4 regions of the Pantoea sp. X-Soil-YNGN-844 genome follow, and region 3 is predicted to be linked to each of the others. Evidence: riboswitches for the same ligand, from Rfam matches in the RefSeq annotation. Region 3 holds a riboswitch; each other region holds the start of a gene.

Region 1 (4,784 bases), on a different replicon from region 3:
GCGTGATGCTGCGCGCTTCACACACCGAACACACCAGCTGCAGCATCTCTCCGCGCAGCGCGGGATCCAGCGCAGAAAAAGGCTCATCCAGCAGCAGCACCGGACGGTCACGCAGCAGACAGCGTGCCAGCGCCACGCGCTGTCGCTGTCCACCCGATAGCTCGCCCGGCAGGCGCGTCAGCAGATCGCCTAATCCCACCTGATCGGCCAGCGCTGCAAGCTGCTGGCGCTGCCCGGCGCTCAGCTTCAGTCCGGGGTGCAATCCCAGCGCCATGTTCTGCTGCACGCTGAGGTGCGGAAACAGGTTGTTCTCCTGAAACAGCATCGACACGGGCCGTCTGGCCGGCACGCTGTGGGTGTGCTCCTGACCGTCAATCATCAGGGTGCCCTGTTTCACCGGCAGAAAACCAGCAATCAGGCTCAGCAGGGTGCTTTTACCGGCTCCGCTGGGTCCGAGGATCGCGATGCGCTCGCCGCGTGTGGCAGTGAGGCTGAAGCGCATCGGCAGATGCTGATAAAGGTAAGTGAGGTTATCAAGTGTCAGCATGGCGGCCTGGTAATTTTTCCATTAGCGTGAACAGCAATAAGCAGAGCAGCAGCAGCAGCAGGGCAGTGACCGCGCCATCTGCACCGCGATAGGCACCAATCTGCTGATAAAGGTAGAACGGCAGCGTGCGGAAGTCGGCACTGCCAAACAGTGCCACCACGCCAAAATCACCAATCGACAGCACGCAGGCAAAGGCCAGCGCCTGGGCCAGCGGACGCTTCAGCGCCCGCAGCTCAATCAGCCGCAGCCGGTTCCAGCCGTGGATATCCAGTGAATCGCAAAGTCTGCCGTAGCGCTCTGCGACATCCCGCATCGGATTTTCCAGCACTTTCAGCGCATAGGGAATGGCGATTAGCGCATTGGTAAAGATCACCAGCCCGTCGGCCGACTCGGGCAGGCCGATGGTGGCGTTGAACAGCAGGAAAAAGCCAGTGGCGAGCACAATGCCTGGCATCGCCAGAATCAGCATGCCGCTGGTGTCGATCAACTGTGCCGCCGCCGGACGCTGACGCAGACGCAGTTCACGGCTACTCCACAGCAGCATCATGGTCAGCACCACTGAAAGTAAACCGGCACCCATGGCGATGCGCAGTGAGGTAAAGGTGGCCTGCCACAGTGCAGGCTGTGCCAGCGCGCCACGCAGTCCGCCGTGCAGACCATCGACGATCACAGCCGCCAGCGGAGGCAGCAGCAGGATCAGCGCCAGCCCGATCAGCAGCGCATCCATCAGCTGTGCTGCACGGGAATCCTGCGGATCGCGCCAGCCGTTCAGCTGACTGGTTCCTGCAGGAATCGCCTTGCTGAAGCGCTGACTGAGCAGCACCAGTGTAAGGCAGCAGCCGAGCTGGATCAGCGCCAGTAGCGCCGCACGTCCGGGATCGTAGTCATAACTCAGCGCCTGAAATATCGCCAGCTCAATGGTGGTAGCCTGGGGACCGCCGCCCAGCGACAGCACGGTGGCAAAGCTGGCGAAACAGAGCATAAAGATCAGCGCGCCGGTCGGCAGCAGCTGACGCTGCAGCCACGGCCACTCCAGCAGACGAAAATGGTGCCAGCCGCGCAGGTCAAGCTGTGCCGCCAGCTGACGCTGTTCCGCCGGGATGCTCTCCAGCGCCTGCAGCATCAGGCGGGTCGCCAGCGGCAGGTTAAAGAAGACGTGCGCCAGCAAGATGCCCGGCAGACCATAGGGCGAGAAGTGATAACCGATGCCGAACAGCTGGCACAGCTGCGCCAGCCAGCCATTGCTACCGTAGACGGTCAGCAGGCCAAACACCGCGACCAGCACCGGCAGCACCAGCGTCATGGCGCACAGGCGCAGCAGCAGCTGGCGGCCAGGGAAACGACGTCGATAGAGCGCCCGCGCCAGCGGCACCGCAGGCAGCAGCGACAGCAGGGCGGAGAGCAGCGCCTGAGCGAAAGAGAACGCGATAACGTGATGCAGGTAGTCATCCTGCAGCACGCCGCGTAAGTCCGTGTCCGGTGCGGCGCTCCAGAGTGCACCGAAGGCCAGAAACGCCACGAGGGTCAGTAACACCGTGGCGAGGGAACCGGGGATCAGCCAGCGCGGCATCAGCGGCTGACGGCGCGTTGCCACTGGCTAATCCAGCCCGAACGCTGGCTGGCAACCTCTTCCGGCGAGAACTGCAGAGCAGTGGACGGCACGCTGAGCGCTGCGAAACCGGCAGGCAGAGGCGTGTCGATCACCGGGTACATCCAGTTGCCGGTTGGGATGGTGCGCTGGAAGTCAGGCGAGACCATAAACTTCATGAACTGCTGTGCCAGAGCGGGCTGTTTGCTGCTGGCTAACTGCGCGGCCACTTCAACCTGCAGATAGTGTCCTTCGGCAAAGGATGCGGCAGCATAGTTCTCTTTCTTCTCTTCGATGATGTGGTAAGCCGGTGAGGTGGTGTAGCTCAGCACCAGATCGCCTTCGCCCTTCAGGAACAGGCCATAGGCTTCACTCCAGCCTTTGGTCACCGTCACGGTTTTCTGCGCCAGCTTTTGCCACGCCTGCGGAGCCTGATCGCCATAGACCTTCTGCATCCACAGCAGCAGACCTAAGCCGGGCGTGCTGGTGCGGGGATCTTCGTAGATCACCCGCCACTTCTCCGGACTGTCGACCAGCTCTTTCAGGCTTTTTGGCGGATTTTTCAGCCGGGTTTTGTCATAGACAAAGGCGAAGTAGCCATAATCGAACGGCACGAAGGTTGTGTTGTGCCAGCCATCGGGCAGTTTTAATGTCGAGGTGTCGACCTGACTTTCGGCAAACAGGCCAGTTTTTTGCGCCGCCTGCACCAGATTGTTATCCAGTCCCAGCACCACATCCGCTTTACTGTTTTTGCCTTCCATGCGCACGCGGTTCAGCAGTGACACGCCATCTTCCAGCGTGACGAATTTCAGCTCGCAGTCGCACCGTGCTTCAAAGGCTTTTTTCACTGCCGGGCCAGGGCCCCAGTCGGCGGAGAAGGAGTCGTAGGTGTAGACCGTGAGAACCGGCTTAGCCGCCAGAACGGGGGCGGAGAGTAACAGCAGCACCGGCAGAACTTTGTTTAACACTTTGCGCTCCTTCAGGAGAATAGGGGATGAGTCGCAAAGGATCTGAGCACAGAGGCCTCTCAAATCCCTACGTCGGTATTAACCGAATCAGGTTCGACGGGTCTCTCTCAGCGGCTTGCTTGTGGCAGGCCGCACCCCGTTGAGAACGTCACATTCTAGTCATTTCAGCGCCGGGGCGAAAGCGTCACAGCGCCGGTGGCGCGAACCAGGCCGATTTAAAATCAAACCAGCCCAGGGTATTCATCCGCACGCCGCGCATACTGCGTTGTCCTTCAAGCAGCAGCCAGTGATGAAACAGCGGATGCAGACCGGCTTCTTCGACCAGTTGTTTGCTCCATTCGGCCAGCGGCAATGTTTTCTCACGCCAGCGGGCCGCATCGCCGTGCCAGTCGATCGGCAGACAGTGATGCAGCAGTGGAATCTCATAAAGTTGCGCGAACAGGGAATAATTGAGCGGCAGGGTAAAGTTCACGCTGCCCAGCCAGATATCACTTTCCGCCTCGCCCTGATACCAGCTTTCGTAGCTGATCTCGCGTGTCTCCAGCGTGACGCCATGCGCTGCCAGCAGCGGACGCAGCGCGTTGGCGATGCCCTCATGCTCCACATGCTGACTGTACCAGGTCAGCGTCAGATGGGTTAAGCCGGGCGGTTTTTCCACGGGCGTCAGATCGCGCCGGTGGTGCCAGCGCGGTAACAGGCCATACGCCGGAAACCAGTAACGCTGATAACCGACACCGGCGTGATTGAGCAGGGCGATGGGGTTAAACAGGTAACTGACCCAGCGCCGCACCGCCTCGTTGCGACCCTGCTCTGAACGCTGATCGAACAGCAGATAGTAGCAGCCCTCTTCAAGGCGGCTCTCCTCCTGAATCTCATCAATGCTGTCACCCTGCAGTCGGACACCGGCATAGACCAGCTCATCGCTGATGTCGGGCAGGACCCAGATAGAGACATCATCAATCAGGGCGCGAAAACCGAAGTAGTCATCAAACGCTTCGATCTTCAACTGGCTCTCCTGATTGCGGATTACCCGGTAAGGACCGGTGCCAACCGGCTGACGGGCAAAATCACGCAGTGTCGGCCATTCGCGCGGCAGGATCATCGCACTGACGCTGCCCAGCAGCCAGGGTAAACCCTCGTCGGGCTGGCTTAAACGGATATCCAGTGTCCAGGGGGCAGGCGAGTCAATCTGCGCGATATGGGAAAAGAGTGGATGGGCGCGCTGACGTTCCAGCGTGGCGAGCACATCCTCCATCTCCAGTTCTCTGCCGTGATGGAAGCGAATCGCCGGACGCACAAAGAAGCGCCAGTGAAGCGGGGAAGTCTGCTGCCAGTGGTGCGCAATATCGGGCTCGATTTCCCCGTTTTCCTCATTTATCCGCGTCAGGCCGTTAAAAATCTGTCGCGCAATATGCGTTTCCGAGCGCCGCAGCGGCGAACCGGGCAGCAGGTTAAGCAGCGGACGGTAGTAGAGCACCCGCAGGATATGCTTGCCCTGGCGGAAACTGCGCCCCAGATGCGCGCCGATCATCTGTCGCACCTGATTTTTATCCCCTACCAGCTGTACCAGTTGATCGATGCGATCCTGTTCCAGCAGATCCTCAGCACGCTGCTGCTGCAACGCCAGACCGGTGTAGCAGAAGGTGAGTTGCGATCGCCTGCCGCGCCCGGCTTCCGCCTG
Region 2 (4,784 bases), on a different replicon from region 3:
CCAGCACGGTGTAGACCTTGTTGCGATGGCGGGCATGATTCGCCAGCAGGATTTCATCGCCGCGACGGATAGCCACAATGATGCAGGGCGCGATCTGCGGATAGTAACGCTCACGGCAATGGCTGCAGAGACAGGCAAATTCATGTTTGCTGTGGTGCATCTCATGGCCGCAATAGCCGCACCAGCGATGAGAACGGTAGAACTCCGCCAGCTGTACACCGCGACCCACCAGCTGAAACAGCTCCACATCCTGATCGATCAGCTGTCGCACGGAGAACATATCGGAAGAACGCGGCTCACAAATCAACCAGACTTTTTCGCCCTGCCATTCACCAATGGTCCGGGCCTTACTGCCGGTTAAACCAAATTTTTCGGCGTTTCCGTGGGGTAAATCACCTTGTGGCAACCAAAGTTTCTGTTCATGGCTGACAATCCACCATCCAGCGTCTACGCTTGAGATTTCGCATTGCATTTATTTCGTCATCCTTAGCGTCAACCCGCACGCTGAAGCCCTGATGTTAAGTGTGTAGATAAACAACTATAACTCACATGGAGTTAGATATGCTTAACCAGTTAGACGTCCTGGCTGAACGCGTAGGTGGCAGTAATGAACTGGTCGATTCGTGGCTTGAAGCGCGCCGCCAGCTACTGGTGACCTATTATCACCTGGTCGGTCTTAAACCTAAAAAAGAGGCGCTGACGCGTCTTGACGAGCAGGCGCTCGACAACTTCTGTCACGGCCTGGTCGACTATCTTTCTGCCGGTCACTTCAGTATCTATGAGCGCGTAATCAGCGAAATGAGTGGCGACAGCCCGATGATCGCTGCCGCGCAGATCTACCCTCCGCTGGAAGCGAATACTGAGCGTCTGATGCAGCTGTATGACGGTCACCTGCAGCAGGCGATTGACGATGAAAACTGCATGACCTTCCAGCAGGCACTCTCCGAAGTGGGCGAAGTGCTGGAATCACGCTTTACGCTGGAAGATAAGCTGATCCAGCTGGCCTGGGATAACCAGCTTGCTACGCCGCCAGTGGCGAATGACAGCCATATCGCGCGTCCGGCTTGATGGTTAACAACGGCAAAGGGCTTGAGATTATCCCGTAGCCCTTTTATGCTGAACAGGTTCTGAGGAGTACTTTCCAAAGAACCTTTTTTATTTTAGCGTTGAAATGTAAGGTTTTTACGCCCGGGTCTGTTATCAGACACCCGCGTAAAAACTGCTTCTTGTCGGAGTGCCCAGTTGGGCTGAGACCGTTAATTCGGGATCCGCGGAACCTGACCAGGTTAGAACCTGCGTAGGGAACAAGAGTAAAAATTCTCTGTATGCCAGCATGCCTGTGCTGTCTATACGGTTACTCCTTCCGAACTCCGGACAAGCATCGTTCCCCCTTAACAGGAAGATTGCTATGTCTGACCCAAAAATGACCCGTCGTGAACAACGTGCCCAGGCGCAGGAATTTATCGATTCCCTGCAAAGCGGCAGTGCTTTTCCCCAGTCCCGTCGCATCTGGATTACCGGCAGCCGGGAAGATATTCGCGTGCCGATGCGTGAAATCACCCTAAGCCCGACCCACATCGGCGGCAGCAAAGAACAACCTCTCTATGAGAAAAATGAAGCGGTGCCGGTCTATGACACGGCGGGTGCTTATGGTGATACCGCGGCGCAGATCGATGTGCATCGTGGTCTGGAAAAGCTGCGCGCTCGCTGGATTGCTGAGCGCGACGACAGTGAGCTTCTCGAACAGAACAGCTCGGGCTATACCCAGCAGCGGCTGGCTGACGAGGGGCTGGATCATCTGCGCTTCGATCACCTGCCGACACCGCGCCGCGCCCGTGCAGGCCGTCGTGTCACGCAACTGCACTATGCCCGTCAGGGCACGATTACCCCGGAGATGGAGTTCATCGCCCTGCGGGAAAACATGGGCCGTGAGCGAATCCGCAGTGAGGTACTGCTGCAACAGCATCCGGGGCACAGTTTTGGCGCACATCTGCCCGCCGACATCACCCCCGAGTTTGTCCGTCAGGAGGTCGCTGCCGGACGCGCCATCATCCCTGCCAATATCAATCACCCGGAATCGGAGCCGATGATCATTGGTCGTAACTTCCTGGTTAAGGTCAACGCTAATATCGGTAACTCGGCAGTCACCTCTTCTATCGAGGAAGAAGTGGAAAAGCTGGTCTGGTCGACCCGCTGGGGTGCCGATACGGTGATGGATCTCTCTACCGGTCGCTATATTCATGAAACGCGAGAATGGATTTTGCGAAACAGCCCGGTGCCCATCGGTACCGTGCCGATTTATCAGGCGCTGGAAAAAGTGAATGGCGTGGCTGAGGCGCTGAACTGGGAAATATTCCGGGACACGCTGCTGGAGCAGGCGGAACAGGGCGTCGATTACTTCACTATCCACGCGGGCGTGCTGCTGCGTTATGTCCCGATGACGGCGAAACGTCTCACCGGGATTGTGTCGCGGGGGGGATCGATTATGGCGAAATGGTGCCTGTCGCATCATCAGGAGAGCTTCCTGTATGAGCACTTCCGGGAGATTTGTGAAATCTGCGCCGCTTACGATGTCTCCCTGTCGCTGGGTGATGGTCTGCGTCCGGGTTCCATTCAGGATGCCAACGATGAGGCGCAGTTTGCCGAACTACGAACCCTGGGTGAACTGACGCGTATTGCCTGGGAGTATGACGTTCAGGTGATGATTGAAGGTCCGGGACATGTGCCGATGCATATGATCCGCCGTAATATGACCGAACAGCTCGACCTGTGCGATGAAGCCCCCTTCTACACGCTTGGCCCGCTGACCACTGATATCGCGCCCGGCTACGACCATTTCACCTCGGGTATCGGTGCCGCCATGATTGGCTGGTTTGGTTGCGCCATGCTGTGCTACGTCACGCCCAAAGAGCATCTGGGTCTGCCGAACAAAGAGGACGTGAAGCAGGGATTGATCACCTACAAAATCGCGGCGCATGCTGCCGATCTGGCGAAAGGCCACCCCGGTGCGCAGATCCGTGATAACGCCATGTCCAAAGCGCGCTTTGAATTCCGCTGGGAAGATCAGTTTAACCTGGCGCTGGATCCCCATACGGCAAGGGCAATGCATGATGAAACCCTGCCGCAGGAGTCGGGCAAGGTGGCCCATTTCTGCTCGATGTGCGGCCCCAAATTCTGCTCGATGAAAATTTCCCAGGAAGTGCGCGAGTTTGCAGCACGTCAGGATGCCCGCACCGAACCGGTAGAGGTAGGCATGGCGCAGATGTCAGACCGTTTTCGCAGCCACGGCGGTGAACTGTATCACCCCGCCGATGCCCTTAAGGAGGAGTAATGATGCCTGCATTCCCTGCAACCGCCCAACGCCTGGGACTTTATCCGGTGGTTGATAGCCCCGAGTGGATTGAACGCCTGCTGGAGATGGGCGTTCGCACGCTGCAGCTGCGCATCAAAGATCAGCCTGATGAGGTCGCCGAACCCGCTATTGCTCAGGCAATTGCGTTGGGCAAACGCTATGACGCGCGCCTGTTTATCAATGACTACTGGCAGCTGGCGATTAAACATCAGGCTTATGGCGTACATCTGGGTCAGGAGGATCTGGATGTCGCCGATCTTGCCCGCATTTATCAGGCCGGATTGCGTCTCGGACTCTCTACCCACGACGATGCGGAACTGGATCGCGCACTGGCAATCCAGCCCTCTTACATCGCACTTGGGCATATTTTCCCGACGCAGACCAAAGAGATGCCTTCTGCACCGCAAGGCATTGCACAGCTGAAGCGGCACCTGACACGTCTGTCGCATATTCCCACCGTGGCGATTGGCGGTATCTCGATTGCGCGCGCACCCGAAGTGCTGGCCACCGGCGTCGGCAGCATTGCGGTGGTGAGTGCCATTACTCAGGCAGATGACTGGCGTGCCGCAACGCGCACCCTTCTGGCGCTGGCAGGACCAGGCGATTAAGCATTTATGGAACCTGCCGCGCATATTGGCTGCAAAATCGGTAACGCCAGCGTTCTTCCGGGAAAGCAGCGCGCAAAGGTGCATGTTGCCGCTGGCGTGCTGTGATCCAAAACCTTAACGTGGCATCCGTCAGGTTAAGGTTATCTGACCAGGGCCGGTTCCCTCCTCTTGCCGGCCCTGCTTCTTCTCTTCGCTACGCGAGCGTAGAGGCTGAAGTCTGGGTCTCATGCTGGCACGAGAGCATGGCACGTTCGACGGCCGCACCCACCAGCGCCAGCGCCTGTTCAGTCTGCTCGTTGATCGGCAGCCCGTAGTTTAAGCGCAGACAGTTACGATATTTCCCCGACGCTGAAAACAGGGAGCCTACAGCAATCTGAATTTTTGACTCGCGCAGTTCGCGGTTAAGCCGGACCGCATCAAACGCTTCGGGGAGTTCTATCCACATCAGAAAGCCGCCCTGAGGACGGGAAACGCAGATGCCGCAGGGAAAATAGTGGCGTACCCAGCAGCTAAAAGTTTCATAGTTGCGGTGGTAGAGTTGCCGCATCCGGCGCAGATGAGGCTGATAATGACCCTGGCGGACAAACTCGGAAACCGCATGCTGAGGCTGCGTGGCGGTGGAGCCGGTGACGATATATTTCATGTGCAGCACGCGATCGCGATAGCGGCCTGGTGCAACCCAGCCGACGCGCAGACCCGGCGCCAGCGTTTTGGAAAAGGAGCTGCACAGCAGCACCCGGCCATCGAGATCCAGCGCTTTAATGGTGGTCGGACGCGGATATTCCCAGGCTAACTCACCGTAGACATCATCTTCAATCACCGCC
Region 3 (4,784 bases):
CAGTCCACAAAGTCGCAGTGGATCATGCAGCCGAGCGGCGACGGCGTCAGTTTCAGTAACACGCTCAGCACCATCTGCGCCTGCATCGCGCCCAGCGTCGCCACCGCAGGCCCCATCACGCCAGCCGTGTTGCAGTTACCCGAAGCCATCGGCAGCTGAGGAAACAGCGCACGATAACCGGGCGCACCGCCGCAGAATCCACCGACGTAACCTTTACGACCCAGCACCGAGGCGCAGATCAGCGGCAGACCACGTGGAGAGCAGGCGTCGGAGAGTTGATAGGTGATGGCGAAGTTATCCGCCGCATCTACCACCAGATCGATTCCCTCCAGGGCCTGCGGCAGCTGACTGGCACTGAGCGGGTATGAATGCGCCTCGACATGGCAGTCAGGATTTCGCTGCGCCAGCGCGCGCTGCGCGCAGATTGCTTTCGGCTGACCCACATCGTCGACATTAAACAACGTCTGCCGGTGGAGGTTATGCAGCTCGACCCGATCGCCATCGTAAAGACGAATAAACCCGACGCCCGCGCCTGCCAGTAACGGCAGCAGCGTCGCGCTAAGGCCGCCCGCGCCCACTACCAGCACACGTGCCCCGCTCAGCCACTGCTGTCCCGCTGCGCCAATCTCCGGCAACATAGTCTGTCGCTGATAACGCTCCATTGCCGCTCCTTAAAACTCTGCCAGACCGAAAATGGGCGTAGAGGCAGACGCCATGTCGCGCTGCTCCATCAATCCCGCATGAAACGCCTCGTGCCCGCCGTGAATCGCGGCCGCAAATGCCCCGGCCATGCGCACCGGATCGCGCGCTTTTGCCACCGCCGTGTTAAGCAGCACGCCATCAAAACCCATCTCCATCGCCTGCGACGCCTGGCCTGGCGCACCGATGCCCGCATCAATAATCAGCGGCACATCTTTAAACCACGCACGCATGGCGCGCAGCCCTTCGATGTTGCGCAGCCCCTGGCCGGAACCAATTGGCGCGCCCCAGGGCATCAGCACTTCACAACCCGCTTCCAGCAGCTTCTCGCCGACAATCAGATCTTCGGTGGTGTAGGGAAAAACCTGGAAGCCGTCAGCGCAGAGGATCCGGGCGGCTTCAACCAGCGCAAAGGGATCGGGCTGCAGCGTGTCGGCATGACCAATGACTTCCAGCTTGATCCACGGCGTATCGAACAGTTCACGCGCCATCTGCGCCGTCGTCACTGCCTCTTTCACCGTATGGCAGCCCGCGGTATTCGGCAGAATGCGTTTGTTGAGCTGTTGCAGCAGCGTGCGAAAGGCACCGCCTTCACTGCCTTCACGACGCAGGCTGACGGTAATAATCTCCGCACCTGATGCGTCGATCGCCTGATGCAGAATGTCGGGTGACGGATATCCGGCGGTGCCAAGCAGAAAACGGGATTGCGGAATGAATTGATAGAACATGGTTAACCTCCCTGCATCGGTGACAGGATTTCCAGCTGGCTGCCCGCTTCAAGCTGCTGGCTGGCATAACGGCTGCGCGGCACAAACTCACCATTCAGTGCGGTGGCGACGGTGCGCGGGTCGATCTGCTGCTCCGCCATAAGCTCTGCCAGCGTGCCAGCATCGGTTTCAATCGTGCGACCATTAAGTTGAACTCGCATGAGTCATCTCCTGTGTGAGTTGCAGCATGAGTTTTTCAGCCATGATCGGCGCCAGCAAAAAGCCGTGGCGGTAAAGCCCATTGAGTGAGAAACGGCCATTTTCATAGCGGACTTCCGGCAGGTTCTGTCGGTAGGCGGGACGCAGACCGGTGCCGCTCTCCACAATGCGCGCTTCAGCCAGCGCCGGATGCAGACTGTAAGCCGCGCTCAGCAACTCCATCATCGCCCTGGCGCTGATCGGGCTGCTGTCGTGACTTTCGACCATGGTGGCTCCGAGCATGAAGTGGCCTCCGGCACGCGGCACCAGATAGCAGGGAAAGCGCGGATGCAGCAGACGGACCGGACGGGAGAGCTGAACGTCATGCGTGTGCAGGATCAGCATTTCGCCCCGAACGGCGCGCAGAGCGGGCTGCTGATCAAGAGCGTGGATGCCGCGGCAGTCGATGATTTTGCCGCCGGGTTTGCCGCTGTGAATGGGTACGCCAGCCTCCTGCAGTGTGATGCGCAGTTGCTGCAGTGCGCGGCGCGGATCAAGATGCGTCTCTGCAGCAAAGAACAGGCCACGCGCAAAGCGATTTTCCAGCGCCGGTTCGATGTCACCGGGCGCGACCCACTGATGCTGCTGCGTCATGCTGGCGAAGCGCGTCAGTTCGCGGCTATCACGCGGCGGCGCAACCACCAGCGTGCCCTGCTTCTCCACGCCGTCGACGCGTTTCGCCCACCATCCGGCAGCGTGCTGGCCCCATTCGATGACCTGGGGCGGCGCGCTTTCTGCTTCGCACCAGGGCGCAAGCATGCCCCCCGCCCAGTGCGAGGCGGCACGACAGTCAGGCTGCGTAATGACTTCAACGGCTTCTCCCCGTTCCAGCAGTAGCGTGGCGACACACAGCCCGGCAACGCCGCTGCCGAGCACCGACCAGCGGCTCATGGTGTCCACCGGAGAGGAAGAGAGTGATTAAGAATGAGATGTTTCACTTTGGCCTCGTTATCGGTTAACGAAGACCCGTGATACAGAGGGAATAGGCAAAGACGTCGCGAACACGCGCCTGCGGCAAGTATCGGATGCGATACCCGTCTTCCTACGCCAGTATCAACTGGGTCAGGTTCTAAGGGTCGCTAAGCCGCGCACTGCGCTATTAGCCTCTCAGTCTCTCTGGCGAGACTCCCCTGACGGCTTTAGTTGTAAGTTAAGCGGGCAGCTTCGTCAAGCCGCGTGCGTGAAGACAAGTCAGAAATCCGGGGGATAGGTGCAGGCGTTCACTGTAAGTGCAAAGACTCAGCATTCGCAGATGAGATAACAGAGAAGTGCTGAAACGGCAGGCGCCCTAAAGCGCCTGCAGCGATTGTGTCACCACGTCGGTTATTTCACGAATACGTGGTTCAGCGCGGCGATAATAGGTCCACTTCCCGACTTTACTGGCTTCAACCAGTCCCGCATTGTGCAGAGCTTTCATACATAACGAAGTAGCGGGCTGTGATAAGCCCGCCTTGTCCTGGATGAGGGTGGCACAGACGCCATACTGAGCGAAGGGATAGAGCTGAGAATAGCCCGCAAACGCTTCGTCAGGATTTTTAAGCCACTTCAGCACTGCCACCCGGGTTGGGTTGGACAGTAACTTCAGGGCATTTTCGGGGGACATGCCGCCTCACATAAGATCAGGATTGAAAAACAGGATAGTCAGTATAGCCTTTCTCAGTGCCGCCATACAGCGAGGCGTGATCAACGGGATTCAGCGGATGACCTGCTTTAATACGTGCCGGCAAATCGGGATTCGCAATAAACGAGCGGCCAAAACCCGCCAGATCGCCCCAGCCTTTATCCAGCATACGCTGTGCTTTTTCCGCCGTGTAGCGACCAGAATAGATGATCGGAGAGCGGAATGTTTCACGCAGCGCAACCCGGAAACTCTCTGGCATATCCGGGCTATTATCCCAGTCCGCTTCGGCAATAGAGAGATAGCCAACTTCCAGCTCATTCAGCAGCTGCGCGGCGTGGATATAGGTCGCATGGGGATCGCGTTCAACCAGGCCAAGATAGACGCGCTCTTCGTCGGTACTCGAAAACAATGGCGCAAACCGCACGCCAACACGGTGGCTGCCAAATACCGCGCTGACCGCCTCAACAACTTCACGCAGGAAGCGCAGACGATTATCTGCTGAGCCGCCATATTCATCCGTGCGGAAGTTAGTGTGCTCCGAAATAAACTGGTTAATCAGATAACCGTTGGCAGAATGCAGTTCCACACCGTCAAAACCCGCCTCTTTTGCATTTTCTGCCGCACGTCGGTAAAGCGCCACGATCTCTTTTACTTCCGCGTTGGTCAGTGCCCGTGGTTCGCTGGGTGCAGTTAATATCCCCGCACCGGGTCCGGTTTCGATAAACACCCGGACGTTATCGGCGGCGATGGCTGAAGGGGCGACCGGTGCCTGTTTACCCGGCTGAAGTTCATTGTGAGAGACGCGACCAACGTGCCAGAGCTGGCAGAAAATCGTAGCGCCTTCCTGATGTACCGCCTCTGTGACCTTTTTCCAGCCGGCGATCTGGGCGTCGCTGTGGATCCCCGGCGTCCATGCATAACCCTGCCCGCGAGGTTCAATCTGGGTGCCTTCGGTGATCATCAGTCCCGCGCTGGCACGCTGACGGTAATACTCCACCATCAACTCGCCGGGAATATTGCCCGGCTGCTCACTGCGGCATCGCGTCAGTGGCGGCAATACAATGCGGTTACGAAGCGTGAGATCGCCCAGGTTCAGGGGGGTAAACAGTGACGGCATGACAAAAATTCCTCTGATGTGTAAGAGGCGCCATTATATTTACACATTTAAATTTGTAAATGTGTAATGAGTACTTTTTGTTTCAAGCCGGGTTTATGAGAGTGTTTCATCTGACTAAAGTGTCCCATCGTAGTAATCCTGCAGACGCGGCTCTCAGACTGGCCTTTATTGCCACGAGAGAGCCGTCAGCCGCAGGATCATCACTGTTTAAGCGATGTATTTATCAGCGAACGTCTGCCACTGCTGGCGATAAACCTCCAGCTGTTTAAGGGCGTCATCGATTGAGGGTTGTGCTTTGTTGCCGGGATTCGGCGTGGAACGAATCACATCGGCAAACACGCTGAAGATGGCGTTCATGTCACTACCCGATTTTGTCGCTTCG
Region 4 (4,784 bases), 270 kb from region 3:
TTTTGATTTTTTCTGAATGCGCCTCATCGCGGTTAGCAACGATAATCAGCTCGTCATAGGCCGGCACGCCATAATCCTCGACGTTAAGCACCACCGGATCTTTGCGAGCAAGCGTCATCTCCAGAGCTTCGATATTGCGGTAGCCGCCAATCACCGCATCAACCTGTCCGGTCATCAGGGCGCTGGTGAGCTGAAAATTGACGTTAACCAGCTTTACCTGATCGGCCCTGACTCCGTCATGGCTCAGCATCGTCGCCAGCGTTGCTTCTTCAATACCGCTGACGGAATAGCCGATGCGTTTTCCTTTTAAGTCCGCTGGTTTTCTCACCGTTTTGTCCAGCGTCATCAGCGTATTCAGCGGCGTATTAATCAGCGTGCCCACCCGCATCAGCGGCAGGCCCTGGTCGGCGAAAAAATGCAGCTGCGGCTGATACGTTATCGCTAAGTCCGCCTGCTTAGCGGCTACCAGACGCGGCGGCAGCGCGGGGTCGGAAGGTGGCACAATGTTAACCTCCAGACCCTCTGCCGCAAACGCTCCGGTTTGCTGCGCCACCATAATGGGTGCATGGTCGGGATTGATATACCAGTCGAGCACCAGCGTCAGTTTTTCCATTGCCTGAGCCTGCGAGGCTAAGGTGGCGCTGAACAGCAGGACAATCAGGGGCGTTTTAGTCATAGGTTTTCTCATTAGTAGGGTCGTCAGTGTGGCTCGGGAGCCCAGGTAATCAGGCAGCGAAGCAGAAGATCGATGATCAGCCAGAGGGTCAGTGTCATCAGCACCAGAATAAACAGGGCGGCGAAACAGAGATCGCTCTGCATGCGGGCGTTGGCATTCAGCATCACGTAGCCCAGCCCTTCAGCCGATCCGACCCATTCACCTATGATGGCGCCAATGGGCGCGACGGCGGCTGCCATCCGCAAGCCCGAACCCAGGGCGGGCAGTGCGGCTAACAGCCGGACATGGCGCAGTTGCGATGCGCGTGAAGCGCCCATCGTGCGAGCCAGATCGAGATAGCCAGGGGTGATGCGACGCAGGCCATCAAAAAAGGCGGAGGTAACAGGGAAGAAGATCACCAGTACCGCCATCGCGACTTTGGCGCTCATGCCAAAACCAAACCAGAGCACCAATAGCGGTGCCAGGGCAAATACCGGAATCGCCTGGCTGGTGATCACCAGCGGCATCATCCAGCGCTGTAACCACGGCGAAAAGGTCATCCCGAGTGCCAGCACCGCACCCAGCAGCACGCCGAGCGCCATACCGCTGAGGATTTCAGTCAGGGTTATCAGGCTGTGATGGCCGAGATAGCCAGCGTTGTCCCACAGTGCAGTAGCAACCGCAGCGGGCGAGGGCAGCAGAAAGGCCGGAACGGAAGTGAGCGTGGCGAGCCACCACAGCGCAATTAATCCGGCTGAGAGCATGACTCCACGGCGAAGCGCGGCGAAACGTAATCTCATCCGGCCAGCCTGCTTAGCTGTTTCAGCAAGGCGGCCTGACTCTGAATCACGCTGATGTCATCTGCTGCCCGCGGTGGCTGGCCCTGCAGTGGCGGGCAGGTTTCAATGCCTGCTGAACCCATTACCAGCAGGTGATGACCGAGGCGACAGGCTTCCGCGGCATCATGAGTGATCAGCAGCACGGTATGCCCGGCCAGCACGTCTGCCGCCAGGGTCTGGATCTGCGTGCGGGTCAGTGCATCCAGCGCGGAGAAGGGCTCATCCATCAGCACAATCGGCTGACGGGTGTAGAGGGTACGCGCCAGCGCTACCCGCTGACGCATGCCGCCCGAAAGTGTTGCAGGTCGCGCACGGGCACAGTGGCTCAGGCCCACCCGCGCCAGAAGATGCTGCGCCAGGTCGCGATCGGCTTTCTCACCTTTCAGACGACTGGCGAGGCAGACGTTCTGTTCCACCGTCAGCCACGGATAGAGCAAATCCTGCTGACCCATCCAGGCGATGCGCCCGGCCAGCGGCAGACCATCGCTGCCGTTAATCTGTCCCGAAGTGGGCGGCGTCAGACCGGCAATCACCCGCATCAGGCTGCTTTTACCCACGCCGCTGGCACCCAGTAAAGCGGTAAATGCACCGCCCGCGATTTCCAGATTAAGCTCGCTGAACAGCTGCTGCTGATCCAGCGTCAGGCAGAGCTGGCGAACGGAAATACCCGGCGGCACGGCAGTGTTCATCAGCGTCATGAGCTGACCTGCAGACAGTCAGCATAATTAAGCCCCATCTGCCAGAATGCCGCTTCCAGTCGGGTTGCGGTGGTAAATATCTCCGACAGTGAGTTAATACGCTGTTCACCGGCGCGCTGCTGAGCCAGAGTTTCAAACAGCATCAGTGAAGAACCGACGCCCGCCAGGTAGGACTCATCACCGTAATTATCAATCCATGCCGCGTAAGGATTGCCCTCGAAGCGGGTCGCGGGATCCTCCAGCAGCCTCAGGCCGATTTCCGCATAACCGGCGACGCATGGCATAAGCGCCATCATCAGCTCCAGCGCATCTCCGGTGTGACCCACGTCCAGCACGTAACGGGTGTAATTAAGCGTTTCCATTGCCTCCGTTTCGCTCGCCATCGCCTCTTCGCTGATGCCCCATTGCTGGCAGTAAACGAGATGCAGCGGCAGTTCGCTGATAATGGCGTTCAGCGATGCCGTCGCGCTGCGTAATGCAGCCGGTTCTGAGAGTTTGCTGATCAAAAGCCCCCACGCACGGGCGAAGTGCAGCAGGAAAAGATAATCCTGGGTGAGATAGTGGCGGAAAGCGGCGGGTGGCAGCGTACCCTGACCGAGCTGCTGCACAAAATTGTGTCTGACATAATCGTGCCATTGCGTGCCCGCCTGCTGGCGCAGACGTCCATAAAAGCCGGTTTTGAAAAGCGGATGTAACATAGGATCTCCAGTAGCAGGGAGATCCGGGCATACGGTCTGGAACAGGGGATAGTGCAGGAGATAGGGCAGAAAAATCTGCCGACCCGTCCCTTCGCTGGCATGACCCAGATCAGGTTCAAAGGGTTCGGCTTGCACCATCTCAGCCCATTACAGGACACCCCTCGGAGGCATTCGTTATACGACAATTATTGCCGGAGCACAATGTATGCGTGAGCGTTCTGCTCCGGCACGGCTGATGCGGGACAGGTCATTCAGATATGACTTTTATGTGACAATGTCACGCAAGATCTGCCCCGTTACTGGCAATCACTTTCTTATACCACCAGAACGATTTCTTTCGCGTGCGCGCCAGCGTGCCGTTGCCCAGATCGTCGCGGTCAACGTAGACGAAACCGTAGCGCTTGCTCATTTCACCGGTTGAGGCGGCAACCAGATCGATGCAGCCCCAGCTGGTGTAGCCGATCACCGGGACACCATCCTCTATGGCATCGCCCATGGCGCGGATATGCTCGCGCAGATAGCTGATGCGGTAGTCGTCATTGATCTCGCCATTCGCATCGATTTCATCGCGCGCGCCCAGTCCATTTTCTACCAGGAAAAGCGGCTTCTGATAGCGGTCGTACATCATATTCATGGTGATGCGTAAGCCCAGCGGATCGATGCCCCAACCCCACTCACTGCGTGGCAAATGGGGATTGGTCAGGGATTTCACCACATTAGCAGCACTACTGTTCTGCTCGTTCATTTCCGCCGAGGCGCAGCGAGAGGCGTAATAACTGAACGAGACAAAGTCGACGCTATTTTTCAGGATTTCGGCATCGCCGTCAGCGATCTCAAGCGTGACGCCTTTTTCCCGGAACACGCGCGCAGCGTAAGCCGGATAGGCACCACGTGCCTGCACATCAATGAAAAACAGGTTTTCACGATCTTTTTCCAGCGCTGCCCAGACATCTTCCGGTTTGCTGGACCACGGATAGAAGTTGCCGCCAGCCAGCATACAGCCGACCTGATTCGCCGGATTGACTTCATGCGCGATTCGCGTGACCAGTGCGCTGGCGACCAGTTCGTGATGTGCCGCCTGATACTTCACCTGCTCCCTGTTTTCACCCGGTTCGAACACCAGACCCGCCCCGGAAAACGGGCTGTGCAGCAGAATATTGATCTCGTTGAAGGTCAGCCAGTATTTCACCAGGCCATCAAACGCCTCGAAACAGCTGCGGGCATAGCGCGCAAAGAAGTCGATCATTTTGCGATTGCGCCATGAGCCATATTCGGTCACCAGATGCATCGGCACATCGAAATGACAGAGCGTAACCAGCGGTTCGATATTATATTTCCGGCACTCCTCAAACACCGCGCGGTAAAAAGCGATGCCCTCCGGATTGGGTGTCAGTTCATCGCCATTGGGATAGAGGCGGCTCCAGGCAATGGAAGTACGGAACACGCTGAACCCCATTTCCGCCATTAGTGCGATATCCTCCGGATAGCGGTGATAGAAATCGATGGCATCATGGCTGGGATAAAATTCATCATCACGCAGGGTAAAGCGCTTTTCCAGACCCAGCTTGATCGCCAGTCGGTGTGGGCCATGCGGGATCATATCGACGGTGGTTAAGCCCTTTCCGCCCTCACGAAAACCGCCTTCACTCTGGTTGGCGGCTAACGCGCCGCCCCATAAAAACCCTTGCGGGAACCTTGACTCAGACATGCAATCCTCTTTTCCAGGTCAGCGTGACCCTTTACTTTAGTGGCTATTAATCGCGTTGGTGTGTTCAGTAACTGGCGCAGGTTTCGCGGCGGTCGCGGATTCGGATTTCGTTTCAGTTTCCGCTTCAGGAATATCTTCAAACCCTAACAGCAGCGTCAGCACAAATGACAGCACGACAGACAACAC

What was found. A riboswitch is a leader RNA that binds a small molecule or an ion and turns the genes downstream of it on or off. The one in region 3 is predicted to bind thiamine pyrophosphate.
Region 1: another riboswitch for thiamine pyrophosphate. It lies ahead of thiB (thiamine ABC transporter substrate binding subunit); the one in region 3 lies ahead of AC6I8C_RS20815 (FAD-dependent oxidoreductase).
Region 2: another riboswitch for thiamine pyrophosphate. It lies ahead of thiC (phosphomethylpyrimidine synthase ThiC); the one in region 3 lies ahead of AC6I8C_RS20815 (FAD-dependent oxidoreductase).
Region 4: another riboswitch for thiamine pyrophosphate. It lies ahead of tenA (thiaminase II); the one in region 3 lies ahead of AC6I8C_RS20815 (FAD-dependent oxidoreductase).

Annotation. Positions count from the first base shown of each region.
Region 1 is NZ_AP036007.1:704,096-708,879, forward strand. Features, by position in the region: gene thiQ (thiamine ABC transporter ATP-binding protein ThiQ) at 1-547, opposite strand, end outside; gene thiP (thiamine/thiamine pyrophosphate ABC transporter permease ThiP) at 534-2,141, opposite strand; gene thiB (thiamine ABC transporter substrate binding subunit) at 2,117-3,103, opposite strand; TPP riboswitch at 3,150-3,252, opposite strand; gene sgrR (HTH-type transcriptional regulator SgrR) at 3,288-4,784, opposite strand, start outside.
Region 2 is NZ_AP036007.1:268,991-273,774, reverse strand. Features, by position in the region: gene nudC (NAD(+) diphosphatase) at 1-472, opposite strand, end outside; gene AC6I8C_RS01170 (Rsd/AlgQ family anti-sigma factor) at 562-1,068, shown strand; TPP riboswitch at 1,221-1,321, shown strand; gene thiC (phosphomethylpyrimidine synthase ThiC) at 1,409-3,331, shown strand; gene thiE (thiamine phosphate synthase) at 3,334-3,960, shown strand; gene AC6I8C_RS01155 (aminotransferase-like domain-containing protein) at 4,154-4,784, opposite strand, start outside.
Region 3 is NZ_AP036008.1:426,532-431,315, forward strand. Features, by position in the region: gene AC6I8C_RS20800 (ThiF family adenylyltransferase) at 1-662, opposite strand, end outside; gene AC6I8C_RS20805 (thiazole synthase) at 672-1,427, opposite strand; gene thiS (sulfur carrier protein ThiS) at 1,430-1,627, opposite strand; gene AC6I8C_RS20815 (FAD-dependent oxidoreductase) at 1,611-2,555, opposite strand; TPP riboswitch at 2,687-2,806, opposite strand; gene AC6I8C_RS20820 (ArsR/SmtB family transcription factor) at 2,953-3,267, opposite strand; gene AC6I8C_RS20825 (alkene reductase) at 3,284-4,402, opposite strand; gene AC6I8C_RS20830 (hypothetical protein) at 4,610-4,784, opposite strand, start outside.
Region 4 is NZ_AP036008.1:159,809-164,592, forward strand. Features, by position in the region: gene AC6I8C_RS19570 (ABC transporter substrate-binding protein) at 1-676, opposite strand, end outside; gene AC6I8C_RS19575 (ABC transporter permease) at 700-1,455, opposite strand; gene AC6I8C_RS19580 (ABC transporter ATP-binding protein) at 1,452-2,192, opposite strand; gene tenA (thiaminase II) at 2,189-2,890, opposite strand; TPP riboswitch at 2,960-3,062, opposite strand; gene AC6I8C_RS19590 (6-phospho-beta-glucosidase) at 3,168-4,598, opposite strand; gene ascF (PTS cellobiose/arbutin/salicin transporter subunit IIBC) at 4,635-4,784, opposite strand, start outside.